2 linked regions of the Psychroserpens ponticola genome follow. The protein of the gene in region 1 interacts with the protein of each later gene in a pairwise test. Links are inferred from orthologs where the notes say so. Each region holds a gene or a part of one and is shown on either strand. Other genes may lie near its edges.

What was found.
Region 2: the proteins of topA (region 1) and MUN68_RS10670 interact in binary tests that used the Escherichia coli proteins (3 or more experiments, as listed by UniProt). The link is inferred for Psychroserpens ponticola from one-to-one orthologs.

The regions. Positions count from the first base shown.
Region 1 is NZ_CP116221.1:471,302-479,104, forward strand. The notes cover bases 2,259-5,402. They hold topA (type I DNA topoisomerase), read left to right. Parts: upstream 2,259-2,642; coding sequence 2,643-5,162; downstream 5,163-5,402. Other genes in these bases: MUN68_RS01990 (hypothetical protein), read left to right, coding at 2,259-2,476; MUN68_RS02000 (formimidoylglutamase), read left to right, coding at 5,168-5,402. Also shown: tRNA (N6-isopentenyl adenosine(37)-C2)-methylthiotransferase MiaB, read right to left, coding at 1-1,071; MUN68_RS01985 (hypothetical protein), read left to right, coding at 1,230-1,979; more of MUN68_RS01990, read left to right, coding at 2,033-2,258; more of MUN68_RS02000, read left to right, coding at 5,403-6,334; porK (type IX secretion system lipoprotein PorK/GldK), read left to right, coding at 6,529-7,803. UniProt on the Escherichia coli protein: Releases the supercoiling and torsional tension of DNA, which is introduced during the DNA replication and transcription, by transiently cleaving and rejoining one strand of the DNA duplex.
Region 2 is NZ_CP116221.1:2,375,087-2,382,744, forward strand. The notes cover bases 3,258-6,256. They hold MUN68_RS10670 (IMPACT family protein), read left to right. Parts: upstream 3,258-4,446; coding sequence 4,447-5,067; downstream 5,068-6,256. Other genes in these bases: MUN68_RS10660 (HAD family hydrolase), read left to right, coding at 3,258-3,587; MUN68_RS10665 (DMT family transporter), read left to right, coding at 3,584-4,447; MUN68_RS10675 (acyl-CoA thioesterase), read right to left, coding at 5,064-5,474; dnaA (chromosomal replication initiator protein DnaA), read left to right, coding at 5,666-6,256. In the rest of the region: prmC (peptide chain release factor N(5)-glutamine methyltransferase), read right to left, coding at 1-823; MUN68_RS10645 (GNAT family N-acetyltransferase), read right to left, coding at 878-1,369; MUN68_RS10650 (LEA type 2 family protein), read left to right, coding at 1,423-1,878; bifunctional diaminohydroxyphosphoribosylaminopyrimidine deaminase/5-amino-6-(5-phosphoribosylamino)uracil reductase RibD, read left to right, coding at 1,879-2,925; more of MUN68_RS10660, read left to right, coding at 2,973-3,257; more of dnaA, read left to right, coding at 6,257-7,093; MUN68_RS10685 (low molecular weight protein-tyrosine-phosphatase), read left to right, coding at 7,102-7,566; MUN68_RS10690 (PQQ-dependent sugar dehydrogenase), read left to right, coding at 7,637-7,658.

The DNA of each region.
Region 1 (7,803 bases):
ACTTAAAGTATCTTGATGATCTTGTTCTGTTTCAGTCGGAAAACCTGCAATTAAGTCCTGACTAATAGAACATTCTGGAAGGATACGTCTTATGTTGTCAATGAGATTAAAATAGTCTTCTCTTGTGTGTAAGCGGTTCATTTCTTTTAAAATACGATTACTTCCGCTTTGAACGGGTAAGTGAATGTGTTTACATATATTATCAAATTTCGTCATGGTTTTTATCACATCCAATGTCAAATCTTGCGGATTACTGGTAGAAAAACGAATACGCATTTTTGGTTGAGCTTTAGCACATAATTCTAATAGCTGTGAAAAATTTATAGCTGTTGCTTTTTGTAAATCACTCGCTTTTGAAAAATCTTTTTTGAGTCCGCCACCATACCATAAATAGCTGTCTACATTTTGACCTAAAAGTGTAATTTCTTTAAAGCCTTTATTCCATAAATCATTAACTTCTTCAATAATGCTGTGAGGATCACGACTACGTTCGCGACCTCTGGTAAAAGGTACTACGCAAAATGTACACATGTTATCACAGCCACGAGTTATAGAAACTAAAGCTGAAACACCGTTGCTGTTTAATCGAACTGGCGAAATGTCGCCATAGGTTTCTTCTTTTGAAAGCACAACATTTATAGCATCTCGACCATCATCAACTTCGGCTAAAAGGTTAGGTAAATCTTTATAGGCATCTGGACCAACGACTAAATCAACAATTTTTTCTTCTTCTAAAAATTTAGTTTTTAAACGTTCAGCCATACAACCTAAAACACCAACTTTCATTTTTGGGTTTATACGTTTTACTGCATTGTATTTTTCTAATCGTTTTCTTACTGTTTGTTCAGCCTTGTCACGTATAGAGCAGGTGTTTACAAGTACCAAATCAGCGTCTTCTAGGTTTTGTGTGGTGTTAAATCCCTGTTCAGACAATATTGAAGCTACTATTTCACTATCGCTAAAATTCATGGCACAGCCATAACTTTCAATAAAAAGTTTACGACTATTTTCTTGTTTAGCTTCGAGAAAAAGGGATTCTCCTTGCTTGTTTTCGTCAATTGTTTTTTTCATAGGTGATTTTAGCTCCAGCAAACTTCCAATTATAATAATGATGCTGATTCAATAAGCATGCAAAGATACGATATTTTTGAAAAATATGACAAAGTGGCAGTGCTATAATTTTCTAAATAAGAATAATTACATTTGAGGAACGAATCAATCTATTACAAATGGCATTTCAAAATATTCAAAATAAAATTAAAAGTTCTCAAAAATTAGATTTTGGGAATATACTTGACCTTTCTATTAAACTATTTAAAGAGGTTTGGTTAAAAGGAGTTTTAATGATTTTAATTACGATGGTTTTTGGAGGTGTTATCGCTATTTTATTTGTGTCTATTGGTCTAATTCCAAACCCTTATGATGTTGCAGGAAGTGAAGCGTTAAATTTAACAACCTATTATGCTAAAAGTGCATTTAATAATTTACCTCAAACAATTGTCGTTAGTCCTGTGGTTTTTGGAATGTTAGCTGGTTTTTATAGAATTTGTAAGCAAGTTGATTTAAAGGAGTCTCAAGACGATGATATATTTTATTTTTTTAAAGGTGATAATGTTAGAAAGGTATTAATGCTTGGTCTCATATACTCAATAATTGCTACTGTTGCACAAGCGTTATTTTTATTACCTTATATATATGTCTTCATTCCTTTATCATTTTTTGCGGTTGTTTTTGCTCATAATCCAGAATTGAGTGAAACAGAAATTGTTAAACTAAGCTTTAGTTTAGGGAATAAGAAATGGTTTTTAACCTTCGGATTAATGTTTATTACTGGGATTTTAGGCATGCTTGGTATTATCGCTTGTGGAATAGGCGTTATATTCACTATTTCAATAGTTTACCTACCAGTCTATTTTATATATCGTGAAGTTGTAGGTTTTGAAGATCATGATGAAATCAAATACATTGGCAGTGAATAAGGAATTTAACGCAACCATTTGTTTGTTTGTACATCTAAATAAAAATTGATGTTATGAAATTATCTAAAATTAGTATGGCTTTAATCTGTTTCCCGTTATTATTGATGAATACGCAATGTGATGAAGATGATGACTTTCAAGTTCGTAATTGTGGTCAAACAGTCATTATTGATAATGCGTTTTATGAATCTGCAATTTCAGGAGATTATGCATTAGTTGGTTTTGAAATTATTGAAGATTGCTTAACCATTGAAGTTTCAGCAAGTGGATGTGATGGCGAGTCATGGAGTATGGTTTTAGTTGACTCAGGAGCTGTTGCTGAATCATCACCAGAACAGCGTTATTTAAAGTTTGTATTTACAAATGAGGAAGCATGTTTGGCAGTGTTTAGTCAGAGTCGTGTATTTGATCTTTCAGGATTAAGAGTTGATGGCTCAAATGAAATAGTTTTGAATATTGAAGGTGTTCCAGATCCTATTAATTATTTATATCCATAAATTAAAATGAGGTCATACATTATATATGTATTAAATTTTACACTTTTTTTAAGTGAATTTTCATAGATAAACACACACTTTTTTAAGATTAAATACCATCGAAATTTTTAAAAATTAGGATGATAAATTTTTTTTGACATACATTTGTAGCCTGAAAAAATCAAATATGCCGAAGAATTTAGTCATTGTAGAGTCACCAGCAAAAGCCAAAACCATAGAAAAATTTCTTGGAAAAGATTTTAAAGTAGAATCTAGTTTTGGACATATTGCAGACTTACCTTCAAAAGAATTAGGAGTAGATGTAGATGGAGATTTTGATCCTAAATATCAAGTTTCAAAAGACAAGAAAGATGTCGTTAAAAAATTAAAGGAGCTCGCTAAAAAAGCTGAAATGGTTTGGTTAGCAAGTGATGAGGATCGTGAAGGAGAGGCTATTGCGTGGCACTTAGCTGAAACTTTAAAATTAGATAAATCAAAGACGAAACGTATTGTTTTTCATGAGATTACAAAATCTGCCATTCAAAATGCAATCGAAAACCCAAGAGGTATAGATTATGATTTGGTAGATGCGCAACAAGCAAGACGTGTTTTAGATCGTATAGTTGGTTACGAATTATCTCCAGTATTATGGAGAAAAGTAAAAGGCGGATTATCTGCAGGACGTGTGCAATCGGTTTCAGTACGTTTAATTGTAGAACGTGAACGTGAAATTATTGATTTTACTGCTGAAGCGTCTTATCGTATTGATGCTGAGTTTTCAAATGAAGATGGACAAACATTTAAAGCAAAACTTCCAAAGAATTTTTCTTCAAAAAAAGAAGCCTATGCCTTTTTAGAATCTAATGCAAATGCAGATTTTAAAGTAGCAGATTTACAAAAAAAACCAGCAAAGAAATCACCAGCAGCACCATTTACAACGTCTACCTTACAACAAGAAGCATCCAGAAAGTTAGGATTTTCAGTTAGTAGAACAATGCAAAATGCACAACGTTTATATGAAGCTGGTTTGATTACTTATATGAGAACTGATAGTGTTAATTTATCTAATGAAGCTCAAAAAGGAGCAAAAGCAGAAATTGAAGATGCTTATGGTTCTAAGTTTAGTAAATCAAGACAATATAAAGGAAAATCAAAAGGAGCTCAAGAAGCTCACGAAGCGATTAGACCAACAGATTTTAAAAAACATTCCGTAGATATTGAGCGTGATCAAGCACGATTATATGATTTAATTTGGAAACGTGCTATTGCCTCTCAAATGAGTGATGCAGAGTTAGAACGTACCAATGTGAAAATTAATGCGTCAACTCATAAAGAAACATTTACTGCTAATGGTGAGGTGATTACTTTTGAAGGGTTTTTAAAAGTATATCTTGAAGGTACAGATGATGAAGATACTGAGCAAGAAGGAATGTTGCCTGCAATGAAAGTCAATGAAACACTATTAAATAGTTATATCACTGCAACTGAGCGTTTTTCTCGTCCACCATATCGTTACACTGAAGCATCTCTAGTTAAAAAATTAGAAGAATTAGGTATTGGTCGTCCGTCAACATATGCACCAACAATTTCTACGATACAGAATAGAAATTATGTAGAAAAAGGATCTAATGAAGGTGTAGAAAGAGATTATACACAACTCCTACTTCAAAGCGGAAGTGTAAAAGATAATTCACTTACAGAAAAAGTAAATAGTGATAAAGGAAAATTGGTGCCAACAGATATTGGAATGATAGTTACCGATTTTCTTGTCAATCATTTTGGAGGTATCTTAGATTATAATTTTACAGCAAAAGTAGAGGCGGATTTTGATGAAATTGCTGAAGGAAAAGAAGATTGGAAAAAAATGATGAAAGATTTCTATAAAGACTTTCATCCAAAAGTAGAAGATGTTGCTGCAAATGCAGATCGCGAATCTGGTGAACGTGTTCTTGGAAAAGATCCTAAAACAGGTAAGCAAGTTAGTGTGCGTTTAGGTAAATTCGGGCCAATGGTTCAAATAGGTACAGTTGATGATGAAGAGAAACCTCAATTTGCAAGCTTATCTCCAGATCAACAATTAACTACGATTACTTATGAAGAAGCAATGGAGCTATTTAAGTTGCCAAAGCAATTAGGAACTTATGAAGATGAACCTGTTGAGGTTAATAATGGTCGTTTTGGTCCTTATGTGAAATTTGGAAAGCAATTCGTTTCACTTCCAAAAGGTACAAATCCAATGGATGTAGAGATGGATATGGCTATTGAATTGATTAAAGAAAAGCAAAAAGCTGATGCTCCTATATATATGTATCAAGATTTACCTGTTCAAAAAGGAAAAGGACGTTTTGGGCCATTTATAAAATGGAACAGTATGTTTATCAATGTCAACAAAAAATACGATTGGGATAATTTATCTGATACTGATATTGTAACTTTGATTGAAGAAAAAATTCAGAAAGAAATTGATAAAGTCATTCACAATTGGGAAGAAGAAGGGATTCGAGTTGAAAAGGCACGATGGGGAAGACATAATATTATTAAAGGAAAAATAAAAGTAGAGCTTCCAAAAACAGTTGATGTTTCAGAAATGACTTTAGAGCAAGCTAAAGCTGAAATAGAAAAGAAGGCTCCTAAGAAAAAAGCGCCTAAGAAAAAAACTGCAACAAAAAAGAAGACTACTAAAAAGAAAACAGCTACTAAAAAGTAATATAAATGAATTTTAATTTTTTGTCTCCTGTAACAGATTCAGTATTAGCTCATAATGAACTTTTATCTGAGCAAGCGCTAGGTAAAAAAATTAAAATACATTCTACCCAAAACGGAATCCCGAATCTAGAAGGAGTTCGGTTAGTAATCATTGGTGTAAAAGAAAACCGTAACGATGTTAATTATATGGGAGAAGAGCTAAACTTTGATACCATTCGTACATCGTTATATTCTCTATTTCCTGGAAACTGGCATACAAATATTGCCGATTTAGGTGATATTCCTGCAGGATCAACGATTGAAGATACTTACTATGCTGTACGTACAATTATTTCTGTTTTAATTGAAAAAAAGATCATTCCAATAATAATAGGCGGAAGTCAAGATTTAACTTATGCTAATTATCGTGCATATGATACTATGGCTCCTATGGTTAATATTGTGAATGTAGATAGTAATTTTGATTTAGGAGATGCCTCTGTCGAAATGAAGAACAATAGTTTCTTTGGTAAAATCATTTTAGAACAACCTTATAATTTATTCAATTACTCAGTTGTAGGTTATCAAACCTATTTCAATTCTCAGGAAGAGATAGATTTAATGGATAAACTCTATTTTGAAGCTTACAGATTAGGAGAAGTAACTCATAATATTAATGTGGTAGAACCTGTAATGCGTGATGCTCATATTGTAACAATGGATTTGAAATCTGTTCGTGCTGCAGAAGTAGGAGCAAAACAAAAGTATTCACCGAATGGTTTTAATGGAAAAGAGATTTGTGCTATTTCACGTTATGCTGGTATTAGTAATAAGGTGTCCTCTTTTGGTATTTATGAATTCAAATCTACTACAGAACTAGATGCGACTCCAATGCTAATATCTCAAATGATATGGTATTTCATCGAAGGTGTTAACTGTAGAATAAATGATGATGGTTTTGAGGATGAAAATAACTATCAAAAATACAATGTACTTATTGAAGATGAAGAGCTTATATTCTATAAAAGTATAAAAACTGGACGATGGTGGATAGAAATACCTTTTTTGCCAAATGTTAATAATAAATTAAAAAAGCATACGTTATTACCTTGCACGCACGAAGATTATCTAGAAGCGAGTCAAGGTAAAATACCAGAAAGATGGTATAAAGCGTATAAAAAGAACAGTTTTTAGTATATTTAGCTTTTAAAATTTCAACGCTTTTTTAATCGATGAAATGTTAATTTTGTAGGATGAAATGCAAAAAAACTGTAAAAAAAATTGTTTTTTACAAAATATATAAATATGTTTACTGCCTTAAAAAAAATAAACACATTTTTAAGACATATAATTACAACTAAATAATTTAACCTCGAGTTTCTATGAATATTAAGAAGTTTGTTTTATTGACTGCTGTTTTAGCTTTATTAGTCAGTTGTGGCTCTGGTGACAGAGGAGAACTGATAGGAGTTAAAGGAAAGAAATGGCATCCTGAAAAACCTTATGGTATGGCACTTGTTCCTGGTGGAGCATTTATTATGGGAAAATCAGATGATGACCTTGCTGGTGTTCAAGATGCACCAACACGAACTGTTACAGTTAGAGCGTTCTATATGGACGAAACTGAAATTACTAACAGCGAATATCGTGAATTTGTATATTGGGTTAGAGATTCAATATTAAAGACTAAACTAGCAATTTTAGCTGATGAAATTGGCGAAACTCCAGGTACTGGAGGAATTGGAGAGTTTGCATTTAATGATGCCGATCCAGAAAACATGTCTGTGTACGAGAAATACATGTATGATAACTATAGTGGATTAGGACCAACTGGTTATGAAGGCCGTAAACTTAATCGCGATGCTGAATTGATTTTCGATACCAACGACTATCCAGATGAGTATTATGCTGAAGTTATGGATACGATGTATATACCTATTGAGGAATCATATAATGGGCAACGTACTTGGGATGTGAAGAAATTTAAGTTCCAGTATAAATATATGGATATCCAAAAAGCTGCCAAAGATCGTAACTTATCACGTAAAGATGTTATAATTACTGAAGAAGTTGAAGTGTATCCAGACACAACTGCTTGGATTCGAGATTTTTCATATTCTTATAATGAGCCAATGCATAATGATTATTTCTGGCATGACGCTTATGGTGATTATCCTGTAGTAGGAGTGTCTTGGAAACAAGCTACAGCTTTCTGTCAATGGAGAACATTAAAGAAAAATACATATCAAAAAAGTAAAGGGAAGCCATTTGTAAATACGTTTAGATTACCTTCAGAAGCAGAGTGGGAATACGCTGCGAGAGGTGGTCTTCAAGGAGCGACTTATCCTTGGGGTGGACCTTATGCTAAAAATGATAGAGGTTGCTTTATGGCGAACTTTAAACCATTAAGAGGTGATTATGCAGCAGATCAAGCACTTTATACTGTTGAAGCTGATGCGTATGAGCCAAATGACTTCGACCTTTATAATATGGCAGGAAATGTTTCAGAATGGGTTCAAGGATCTTATGATCCTGCTTCATACGAGTATTCTGCATCATTTAATCCAAATGTAAATGATCCAGATAACGAACGTAAAGTTGTTCGTGGAGGATCTTGGAAAGATGTTGCATACTTCTTACAAGTAAGTTCTAGAGATTACGAA
Region 2 (7,658 bases), 1.9 Mb from region 1 along the record:
TCAGTTCAATCGATTTGAAACCAAAATCATTAAGAAGCTGAATCATATCTTCGCCTAAATATTCATTAATTTCCAGATACAAAGCTCCTTTATCCTTAAGATTTAATTGCGCAAATTCACAAATGACTTTATAAAACTGTAACGGATTATCATCTTCAACAAATAAAGCTAAATGCGGCTCGTTGTCCAGAACATTAGGCTTGATTTCTTCTTTTTCTAAATTGCGAACGTAAGGTGGATTAGATACAATGATGTCAAATTTATGAGATACTGAAATCAGTTTAGCATGACTTGGATTTAAAATATCATCATGAATAAAGCCGACTACTACTTTATTCAATTCTGAATTCTGCTCAGCAATGCTTAAAGCTTCTTTAGAAACATCTAGAGCTGAAACATTTGCTTTAGCTAAGTTTTTAGCTAATGAAATAGCAATACAACCTGTTCCAGTTCCGATATCAAGGATATTTAAAGACTTTTCTACAGTGTTCGAAGTGACATCTTCCAAAATAAAAGTTACTAATTCTTCGGTTTCTGGTCTCGGAATTAAAGTATGCTTATTGACTTTAAAGGACAACCCATAAAATTCGGTTTCACCTATAACATATTGTATGGGTTTATGGTTCTTTAAATCTGATAACGCATTTAAAAACAATATGCCTTGTTTAGCTGTTATGTTATATTCAGGATTTAAGACCAATTGAATTCGTTTTGATTCTAAGTAGTGTTCCATTAAAATACCAAAGAATGAATTGACTTCATCTTTACCATATAATGCATCTAATTCCGTGTGATAATTGTTTAGAATATCTTTTAAAACCAAATCTTAAGTTTAAAATAGGTCTCGACTGCGCTTGACCTGACAGTTAATTAAAAATTATAAATTTTTCATCATCCAAACACCACATGAATAATGACCTGTATTTCCTAAAGGCTCTTCTCTATGCTCAAATCCGTAGTCTTCATAAATATGAATCGCAGCTTTTAATTGTAAAGCCGATTCGAGATAACAGGTTTCAAATTCGAAGTCTTTTGCAGCTTTCAAACAGGCTTCAAACATCTTTCTACCAAAGCCTTTTCCGCGTACTTTTGGCGAAAAATACATCTTTTGTAACTCGCAAACATTTCCATCAAAATTTTTCAATTGTTTTATTCCAGCTCCTCCAAAAACTTCAGTGCTACTGGCAACAACATAATACACTTCTTTATCACCTTGATAAGATTCGTACATTAAAGGTGTTTCGGCATCTTCATAAGCTGTGCCTTTTAATGGAATTTTAAATTCTGGAAAACAACCTTTTATAACAGCTTCAATTTGCGGGTTGTCTTCTGGACGGATTTCTCGTATAACAATAGTATCTTTGCTCACTTTAATAATCTATTTTTGCGCTGTGAAGATAGTACAAATCTAAAAACACTAATATGAAGAAACTTATAATCTTATCAACATTAGTCTTCACTTTTATATCCTGTTCGGTTAAAGAAAAGCCTAAATTTTTACGTGTTGAAAATATTAAAGTTTTAGAATCCACAAGCAAAACGATTACTTTAACTGCTGATGCTTTATTTATGAATCCAAATGATATTGGAGGCGAATTAAAAACTGACGGAATAAAAGTAATTGTAAATGGTAATGAAATGGCTTCAGTATCTACAGAATCTTTTAAAGTTCCAGCAAAAAAAGAATTTTCAATTCCGCTTAGAGCTGATGTTCCAACAGATAGTTTGTTTAGTGATAAAAATTTAAGTGGTTTACTAGGAAGTTTATTCAACAAAAAAATGAAAGTGCAATATAAAGGAGATATAAAATATAAAGTTTTAGGCTTTTCGCATACCTATACGGTTGACGAAACTGAAGATGTTAAAATAAAATTCTAATTGACCACTCACGAAACATATATTAAACGCTGTATAGACATCGCAAAACAAGGTTTAGGCATAACAGCTCCTAATCCGATGGTTGGCAGCATAATTGTTTATGATGGCAAAATTATTGGCGAAGGTTCCACAAGTGCTTATGGTGGCAATCATGCAGAAGTGAATGCCATCAATTCGGTTAAAGACAAAGAGATACTCAAACAAGCGACCTTATATGTGACGCTTGAACCTTGTTCGCATATTGGAAAAACGCCTCCATGTTCAGATTTGATTATTAAGCATCAAATTCCAAATGTCGTGATTGGTTGTGTCGATGACAATCCGCAAGTCGCTGGAAAAGGCATCGCAAAACTTAAAGCATCTGGTTGCCATGTTACAGTAGGAATTTTAGAAGTAGAATGCAAATCACATCACAAGCGGTTTTTTACATTTCACAATAAAAAACGACCTTATATTATTTTGAAATGGGCAGAAACGAGTGATGGTTTTATTGCTCCAGCAACAAAAGACAAAAAAGAACCGGTTTGGATTACCAATACCTACTCAAAACAATTGGTCCATAAATGGCGAGCTGAAGAACAAGCTATTTTAGTTGGAACCCATACTGCTTTAGAAGATAATCCGAGTTTAACAGTAAGAAATTGGACAGGAAATAACCCGATTAGAATTGTAATTGACAAAAACAATACACTTCCTAAAGATTTTTCAGTCTTTAATACAGAAGCTGAGACCATCATCATTTCTAAAAAAGAAGTAGATTTCAACAAACCCTTAGGACATGAAATTTGCACATTTTTATATTCAAAAAATATCAATTCAGTCATTATTGAAGGTGGAGCACAGACACTTCAAACCTTTATAGATGAAAACCTTTGGGATGAAGCTCGAGTTTTTAAAGGGACTTCCATTTTTAAAGCTGGAACAAAAGCACCTCAATTTTCGGGAGAATTAATTTCTGAAGATCATATTTTAGATGATTCATTGAAGCATTATATAAATCTCACTTCTAATAGTCATCTCGAGCGCAATCGAGAGATCTTAATCTGACAATAATAATTAGGTCTCGACTGCGCTCGACCTGACAGAATTTAAAAATGAAAATTAAAACAATCATATTCGACTTTGGAGATGTGTTCATCAATTTAGATAAAGAAGGTGCAATGCAAAATGCACTCACATTATTTCAATTAAACGAACTACCTGAAGATCTTATAGCAATTAATACCTTATACGAACAAGGTTTAATCTCTTCAGATGAATTTATAGAATTCTATACTGATAATTTTCCTAAGCTTTCAAAGAAAGACATTTTAGATGCATGGAATTTCATCCTAAAAGATTTCCCTGAAGAACGCTTAACATTCCTTAAAAACTTAAAAAAAGAACAGAAACACAAACTTATTTTGTTAAGTAATACTAACGAAATTCATATTAATTGGATTAAAGAACATGTTTCGTTTTATGAGGAATTCAAAGCTTGTTTTGATCAATTCTATTTATCTCATGACATAAATTTAAGAAAACCTAACCAAGATATTTATCAGTTTGTTTTAAATCAAAATAAACTAAAAGCAGATGAATGCTTGTTTATCGACGACACAAAAGACAATACTGATGCTGCTGCTGCTTTAGGAATTCATATTTGGAATATTGATGAAACTAAAGAAAATGTTATAGATTTATTCTCCATTAAAGAAGACTTGTTTTGATATATCTACTTTTAAGCATAACTGCTTCTACCCTTTTATTTATCATTTTTAAACTCTTAGATAGATTCAACATCAATACATTTCAGGCGATTGTTGTGAATTATTTCACTGCTTGCCTATTTGGAATCTGGAGTTATGATGAACCTTTAAACGTAAAAAGCATTTTAGAATCGCAATGGTTATTTGGTGCAATTGGTCTCGCCTTTTTATTTATTGCAGTCTTTAATGTCATGGCGCTAACGGCTCAACGCAACGGGATTTCAGTGGTATCTGTAGCTTCAAAAATGAGTGTCATTATACCAGTGATTTTTGGAGTTTATGCCTATAATGAAGGAGTTGGGTTTCAAAAAATTATTGGAATAATTTTCGCACTAATTGCTGTATATCTCACTTCTGTTAGACCCAAAACTACAAGCAATTTTGCAAAAGGTTTACTGCTACCAATATTATTGTTTTTTGGCTCAGGAGTTATTGACACCTCAATAAAGTATCTTGAAACCACCTATGTTTCAGAAAATGGAATCCCTATTTTTTCAGCAACCATATTCGCTTTTGCTTTTATTATTGGATCATTTATCCTTATATATAAATACATTAAGAAACCTGGACAAATTCAATTAAGAACCATTATTGCAGGTAGTATTTTAGGAATTGTGAATTACTTTTCTATTTATTATTTATTAAAAGCTCTCAATCACGAAAGCCTAGAAAGCTCTACAATATTCACAGTGAACAATGTAGCTATTGTAATGGTATCAACACTCTTAGGGCTTATGGTTTTTAGAGAAACTATATCAAAAACAAATTGGTTTGGAATCATATTGGCTCTAATTTCAATTGTATTAGTAACTTTGTCTTAATGACCGAAAAAGATATTTACAAAACAATTACCAAAGCATCACCTGAAGTACTTTTCAAAGATAAGAATAGTAAATTTTTTGGTTATGCGTTTCCTGTAACTACTGAAGAAGACGTTAAATCACACTTAGAAACACTAAAAAAAGAACATCATCAAGCTAGACATTGGTGTTATGCCTATCAAATCGGAAAATCAAAAAAAGACTACACGTATAGAGCTAATGATGATGGTGAACCTAATAATAGTGCAGGAATGCCAATTTATGGACAAATACAATCGTTTGAAGTTACAAATGTTCTTATTGTTGTGGTAAGATATTTTGGTGGTGTAAAATTAGGTGTTAGCGGACTTATAAACGCATACAGAACTAGCGCACAAATGGCTTTAGAAGCCTCAAAAATAATTTCAAAAACAATTAACTTTGAATATGCAATTACTTTTGATTACAAAAACATGAATAAAGTGATGCGTATAGTAAAAGAAAAAAATCTAAATGTCATAAATCAAACTTTAGAATTAAGTTGTGAACTAATCATTTCTGTAAGGTTAAAAGAAGCAACTTCCATATTTGAAATATTTGACAGACTTTATGAAATTGAAATCAAAACTTTAAACGATTAAATTAGCAGTTGGTCTAAAATATAGTCTGGACATCTTGTAGGTCGATTCTTATTAATATCCATAAATACTAAAACAGAATTTCCAGTTGTTAAAACTTCGTCTTTTTCATTTAGAATTTCATAATCAAATTCAATTTTAGCCGTTGGTTTTTTTACGAGTTTAGTTTTCACTTTAATGAGATCATCATAACACGCTGACTTTTTGTATTTTATAGACAAACTAACAACTGGCAACATAATTCCATCTTCTTCCATTTGTTTATAAGAAAACCCCATTTTACGCAACCACTCTGTTCTGCCTATTTCAAAATATTGCGCATAATTACCATGATAAACAACTCCCATTTGATCAGTTTCGCCATAACGGACTCTAAATTGTATTTCATCGGGTTTAGTTAAATTGGACATCGTTATTGATATTTTTTTTGTAAATTCGAATCGATTTAAACATGAGGAAAAAATTCTAGAAAATCAACACATTTTGATTTTTTTATTAAATAATTTGTTCACATATTTGCCATGTAAAAATCAACACAGAGAAACTCGAATTTCTCTTTTTTTTGCTAACTAACTAACAACACAAAAATTACACTTAGAGAATGGATGTAACTGCGCAATCGGTTTGGACTAACTGTCTGTCTTTTATAAAAGACAATATTCAACCTCAAGCCTATAAAACATGGTTTGAGCCTATAGTAGCAGTTAAACTTTCTGATAATGCTTTGAACATTCAAGTACCAAGTAAATTTTTCTACGAGTGGCTTGAAGAACATTATGTAAAAATTCTTAAAGTAGCTTTAACTAAAGAATTAGGAGAAACAGCAAAATTAGTTTATGTTATCAAAATGGAAAATACGTATGGTAACAAACAACCATTTACGGAAAAGATTCCAAGTTCAAATCGTGGAGCTATGAAATCTCAAGATGTTGATGTTCCACTTAATAATAAAAATCCTGAACTCAAAAATCCATTTATAATTCCTGGAATTAGAAACGTTAAGATCGAATCTCAACTCAATCCGAATTATAGTTTTGAAAATTTCCTAGAAGGAGATTCTAACAGATTAGCAAGAAACGCTGGTTTAGCTGTTGCTAACAAACCTGGTGGCACTTCATTTAATCCGTTATTGATTTTTGGTGGTGTTGGTTTAGGAAAAACACATTTAGCACATGCTATTGGTGTTGACATTAAAGATAAGTATCCTGAAAAAACAGTCCTTTATATTTCTGCTGAAAAATTCACACAGCAATATATTGATTCTGTAAAAAAGAATAATAGGAATGATTTTATACACTTCTATCAAATTATAGATGTCTTAATTATTGATGATGTTCAGTTTCTTTCTGGAAAATCTGGAACCCAAGATGTATTCTTCCATATTTTCAACCATTTACATCAAAACGGAAAACAGGTCATATTAACGAGTGACAAAGCTCCAGTTGACATGCAAGATATTGAGCAACGCTTATTATCTCGTTTTAAATGGGGACTTTCTGCAGAATTACAAAGCCCTGACTTTGAAACTAGAGTTTCAATTTTAAAAAACAAATTATATCGTGATGGTGTTGAAATGCCTGATGATATTATCGAGTATGTTGCAAAGCATATAAAAACAAATGTTCGTGAACTTGAAGGCGCTATCATTTCATTAATCGCACAATCATCATTCAACAAAAAGGAAATCACTGTTAATCTTGCTAAAGAGATTGTTGAAAAATTCGTTAAAAACACTAAACGAGAAGTTTCTATCGATTACATCCAAAAAGTCGTGTCAGATTATTTCCAAATGGATGTTAGCACTTTACAATCTAAAACAAGAAAACGTCATATTGTTCAAGCAAGACAGCTAGCAATGTTTTTTGCTAAAAAATACACAAAAGCTTCATTAGCAAGTATAGGTTCTCAAATTGGTAAGCGAGATCATGCTACAGTTCTTCATGCATGTAAAACTGTAGACAACTTATCATCTACCGACAAACAATTTAGAAAGTATGTAGAAGATCTTTCTAAAAAACTTTCTTTATAAATTCTCTTATGACTAGTATTTTAATGGTTTGTTTAGGCAATATTTGTCGTTCACCATTAGCTCATGGTATATTAGAATCAAAATTACCTTCTGATCAATTTTATATAGATTCTGCTGGAACTGCAAACTATCATGTTGGAGATTCTCCAGATCATCGTTCAATAGCAGTTGCAAAATCTAATGGAATTGACATTTCAAACCAACGTGGCAGACAATTCAAAGTGTCAGATTTTGATACATTTGATTACATTTTCACTATGGACGATTCCAATTACCAAAACATAATTGCATTAGCGAGAGGCGCTAATGATATCGCTAAAGTAAAATGCATTCTGGAACTAGAAGACACAATTCAACTTACTCATGTACCTGATCCTTACTATGGAGATATTTCAGATTTTCAAAATGTTTTTCAATTACTCGAAAAAGTTTGTAACACATTATCAAACAAGCTACAAAACATTACCTTATAGGAATTTTCTTTAATCATTCATTTGTTTTTTTGTATTTTTAGCAAAAAGAGTCCTAAAAAATTACAAAGCTATGAAAAAAATTACCCTATACT